2 regions of the Cupriavidus sp. H18C2 genome follow, and region 2 is predicted to be linked to the other one. Evidence: riboswitches for the same ligand, from Rfam matches in the RefSeq annotation. Region 2 holds a riboswitch; the other holds the start of a gene.
The links. A riboswitch is a leader RNA that binds a small molecule or an ion and turns the genes downstream of it on or off. The one in region 2 is predicted to bind cobalamin.

Region 1 (2,385 bases), on a different replicon from region 2:
GAGATCGCGAAGCGATAGGGCTGGCCGGCGATGTTCACTTCCACTTGCTTGTTGCTCATGCATGTTCTCCGGGGGCTTGCTGCGAACCTTCCGCCGCGGCACGCGGGCCGTCGCCCAGCAGGTCGAGCTGGCGCGCATCGCTGGCGGTGGGCAGCTTGTCCAGGATGGACTGGATGCGCAACTGGGCTTCCTCGATCTTGATATTGAGCAGTTCGCGGTCGGCCGCCATGGCTTCGCGGTCCGCGCGCAACTGGCCCGCCTCGGCCTGCAGGCGGTCGATCTCCGCCCGCAGCCGCTGGTTTTCCGCCGCCAGGGTGTCCGCATGGTGCAGCACACGTCCGATCTTGGCGGCCAGTTGTTCGAGTTCGTTGAGCATAGTGCCTGTCGTGTCCGGTAAGGAGTAAGGGTCAGGTTTCGGGATTCTAGCCGATGCACGCACGCTGGCTACCTGCAACAAGCCCGGTGAGACTTGCGTGCCGCACGGAAGTTGCACGGATCGCCGCCGATCGGCCCGATTGCGCGCGTCATCCGGTGGTTATCGGCAACCTGATCCATCGCATTGACGCCAACTTTGAAACTCCCTACACTCGCGCACGTTCCAGGTGCTCGCAGCCCTTTCGCAGGTGCTGCAGTTCAACGGGAAACAGGGAGCCGGGGTGCCGCTGCCAGACTGGATATCGCCAGCCTGGACAGCGCGGCGCGGGCCAACCTGTGCTGCCCCCGCAACGGTAAGCGACCGCGGACACGCTCATGACGAGCGTCGCCCGCAGGGCCGGCCAAGCGCCACTGATCCGGTTTCGTCAGCCTCTGGCGATCCGATCGGGAAGGCGGCCTGCCTGATGTCGTCAGCCCGGATACCGGCCTGAAGAACGCGGGCGTCCGCCCCTTGCGGCGCCCATTCGCCAACAGGTCCGCGGGGGAACGGACCCGGCCGTTCTCTTCCATCCTGCTCATGCGTTCCACGCCTTCCAGGTCGACTGCCGCGGCAAAGCCGCCGGTCCGCCTATCCACGTCCGCCATCGTGGCGGCCGTTGCCGTCCTGTCCGCCGCCCCGGTGCCGGGCCTTGCCCAGACCGCGCCGGCCGATGCCGCGCCGTCGCAATCCCAGCCGCAGGCCCTGGCGCCCGTCGTCGTCACCGCCTCGCGCACCGCGCAGAGCGTGACCGAGGCGCTGCCGCACACCACGGTGGTGACCCAGGAGGACATCGTCAATTCGCAGGCGCCCGACCTGCGCTCGCTGCTGCGCGGCCAGGCCGGCGTGGAATTCGCCGTCAACGGCGGCATGGGGGCCAACACGTCGCTGTTCATGCGCGGCGCCAACTCCAACCAGGTGCTGATCCTGATCGATGGCGTGCGCGTGTCCGGCGCCAGCAGCGGCACGGCGCAGCTTGCCAACATCCTGCCCGACGAGATCGACCACATCGAGGTGGTGCGCGGCAACGTGTCGGCGCTGTACGGGTCCGACGCCATCGGCGGCGTGGTGCAGGTCTTCACCAAGAACGGCGCCGGCCACGCGCCGGCGGCCAATGCGCAGATCGAATACGGCAGCAACAACACGCGCCAGGGCTCCGTGGGCTATGGCGGCCAGATCGGCGACACCACGTTCAACGTGACCGGGTCGATGTTCAAGACCGACGGTTTCTCGTCGATCAATACCAAACTGCGCCCGACCGCGAACCCGAACGACAACCCGTACGAGAACAAGAGCGTCTCCGGCCAGCTCCGCCACAAGTTCACGCCCGACTGGGACGCCGGGGTGGCCGCGTACTACTCCGACAGCGACCTGTCCTACGACGGCGGCGGCCGCACCGACGATACCCGCCTGCTCAGCAAGCTCTACACGGTGTCCGCGTTCGCCAACGGCCGGCTGACGTCGGCGTGGACCACGCACGTCAAGGTGGCGCAGAGCGAGGACCGCAGCGAGGGCCGCAAGAACGGCCTGTTCGACAGCCTGTTCAGCACGCGCAACCGCCAGTTCAACTGGCAGAACGAATACGCGCTGACAGCCGGCCACAAGCTGCTGTTCGGCACCGACTGGCTGCAGCAGGAGCTGACGTCCAGCGCCTACAACGCGCCGTCGCGCAACGTGTTCTCGGTCTACGGCGGCTACGAGGGCCGCATCGGCCGGCACCAGCTCCAGCTGAACGGCCGCAACGACCACTATTCCGACTTCGGCAACCAGGGCAGCTTCTTCGCCGGCTACGGCTTCAACGTGACCGATCAGGTCAAGCTGATCGCCAACGTCAGCAACGCGTTCCGCGCGCCCACGTTCAACGAGCTGTACTACCCCGGCTTTGGCCAGCCGAACCTGCAGCCCGAGCGGGCCAAGTCGGCCGAGGCTGGCGTGCAAGTCGATACCGTCAGCGCCGGCCTGCTGCGCGTGAC
Region 2 (2,385 bases):
GGTTATCGGCTCGACGCTGCTGATGAGTTTTTCGTTGCTGGGCACTTGGGGGGCGCTGTACGCGTTCACGCCCGAGGTCTACCCCACGGACCTGCGTGCCACCGGCATGGGCACCGCGGGCGCCGTGGCACGCTTCGGCGGCCTGTTCGCGCCGGCCATCATCGCGCCGGTCATGGCCTCGCACTTCACGCTTGCACTGGTGATGATCTCGACGATGCTGCTCGTCGGCGCGTTCGCCATCGCGGCCGTCAACGTTGAATCGAGGAATCGCGCGCTGGACTGAGCGCGTGGCCCGTGACATCCGACCGGGCGTTCCGGGTGGCGCACCATGAACGAAATGACAATCGGCGAGCCTTCCGCAGCGCGATGAAGTACTGCCACGTGCAGCACGAGGGCCGCCTCAGCACTATTGTCTTTGCCGCCGCTGAAGGCGACGACGGCGGGGTGCCGAGCCCGCAACAGCGCGATGATTGCCGCGATTGCCCGGTCGATTGCTTAAACTGTCGAACTGGTGCTGACCGTGGAAGCGGCCCCGGAGCCGCCCGTGGCTGTGGCGCCCGATATCGCGTTCATACCGACCGTGCCCTACGGCAACACGCTGATGATGGCTAGGACAGTGGGCTTGTGGTCACGTTCTGGAACACGGGGCAGGACGTCTACGGACCTTTCCGCTCGCGCGCCGCAGCAGCCTGGCGCCCCAGCGCCTCAGCCGCCCGGCTGAATAGGGACGGCCACGGTCGACACGCGCCAGCCGCCAGGCTGGCCGGTCAGCGTGGTCAGTGTCAGCGGCGCGATGTCCAGCCGCGTGGCAGCCCGCGCCGGCGCGCCCCGCGCATGCACCACCAGCGCGCGGATCACGCTCGCATGGGTCACGGCCAGCGTCGGTCCCGGCGCGCAGGCATCGATCCAGCGCGCCGCGCGCGACGCCACGGCCAGCAGCGATTCACCGCCGTGCCCGGCCATCGCCGGATCGGCCAGCCATGCGGCCAGCGCGTCCGGCGCCGATGCGGCCACGTCCTTGAGCGACTGGCCTGTCCACTTGCCGTAGTCCACCTCGCGCAACTCGGCGTCGGCGGCGGCCTCCAGCCCCAGCGCCTCGGCCGTGGCGCGCGCCACGGGGGCCGGACTGCGTGAGACGCGGGGCGAGTCCCCGCCTATCATCGCCAGCAGCGGATCACGCAGCGTCGGCAGACCTGCCAGATCGGCCGCATCTGGCAGGTCTAGCGCCGTGTTGGCCGGAAAGCGGCCGGTGCGCAGCGCGGCGGTGGCGGGGACGCAAAGCAGGGCGATGCGGGAAGTCATGCGGCGGGTCCGGGAGTCGATTAGAATGCACGGATTCCGAAGGGAGGAAGCCGGTGGAATTCCGGCACGGTCGCGCCACTGTAGAGTCAGACCTTCCCTGCGGGCAACGATCCGTGACAGGACGCGCCATCCTCAAGGAGAAATCCCATGCACGCAAGTGCCATCGCCACGCCGGCCGCCATCGCGCCGGTATCCCTGCCTGTTTCCATCCCCGTCCGCGAACTGCTGCCATGGGCCGTGTTCGGCGGCATGCTGCTGCTCCTGGCTATCTATTTCGTGGGTGTCGAAGCGGGCGCCATGGCGGTCTTCAACACCATGTACGTGCATGAATTCGTGCACGACGGCCGCCACCTGCTTGGCTTTCCTTGCCACTGAGGCAGTCGCCCCATGGTGAGACGTCTGCTGGTCCGCGGCATGGTCGCGGGCTTCCTGGCCAGCCTGCTGGCCTTTGGCTTTGCGCGCGTGGTGGGCGAGCCGCAGGTGGCGCGTGCCATCGCCGTCGAGGAACAGGCCGCCCATGAGATGGGCGGCAGCCACGCGCACGAGATGCCGGAACTGGTGAGCCGCGAGGTGCAGTCCGGCGCGGGCCTGTTCGTCGGCGTGGCCGTATTCGGCAGCGCGCTGGGCGGGCTGTTCGCGCTGGTGTTTGCCTACGTCTACGGCCGCATCGGGCGGCTCGATGCGCGCGCCACGTCGGTGCTGCTGTCGCTGCTGGGCTACGTGGCCATCGTGGTCGTGCCGTTTCTGAAGTACCCGCCCAATCCGCCGGCCGTGGGCGACCCGTCCACCATCGGCCTGCGCACGGCGCTGTTCTTCACGATGATCGCCGTTTCGCTGGTGGCGATGACCGTGGCGGTGGCGGCGGCGCGCCGACTGCTGGCGCGGGCCGATGCGTGGACGACGTGGCTAGGTGCCAGCGCGGCGTTCGTTGTGCTGGCCGGGGTGGCGCATGCCTGGCTGCCCGGCATCGACGAGGTGCCGAACGGCTTTCCCGCTACGCTGCTCTGGCAGTACCGGGTAGCTACCTTCGGCATACAGGCCGTGCTCTGGGGCGGGCTGGGACTGATCTTCGCGCGGCTGGCC

Region 1: another riboswitch for cobalamin. It lies ahead of EPAKOI_RS12920 (TonB-dependent receptor plug domain-containing protein); the one in region 2 lies ahead of EPAKOI_RS25555 (CbtB domain-containing protein).

Annotation. Positions count from the first base shown of each region.
Region 1 is NZ_CP186010.1:2,857,355-2,859,739, reverse strand. Features, by position in the region: gene EPAKOI_RS12930 (cell division protein ZapA) at 1-59, opposite strand, end outside; gene EPAKOI_RS12925 (hypothetical protein) at 56-376, opposite strand; cobalamin riboswitch at 584-880, shown strand; gene EPAKOI_RS12920 (TonB-dependent receptor plug domain-containing protein) at 953-2,385, shown strand, end outside.
Region 2 is NZ_CP186012.1:46,177-48,561, reverse strand. Features, by position in the region: gene EPAKOI_RS25565 (MFS transporter) at 1-283, shown strand, start outside; gene EPAKOI_RS25560 (histidine phosphatase family protein) at 706-1,302, opposite strand; cobalamin riboswitch at 1,291-1,447, shown strand; gene EPAKOI_RS25555 (CbtB domain-containing protein) at 1,450-1,677, shown strand; gene EPAKOI_RS25550 (CbtA family protein) at 1,690-2,385, shown strand, end outside.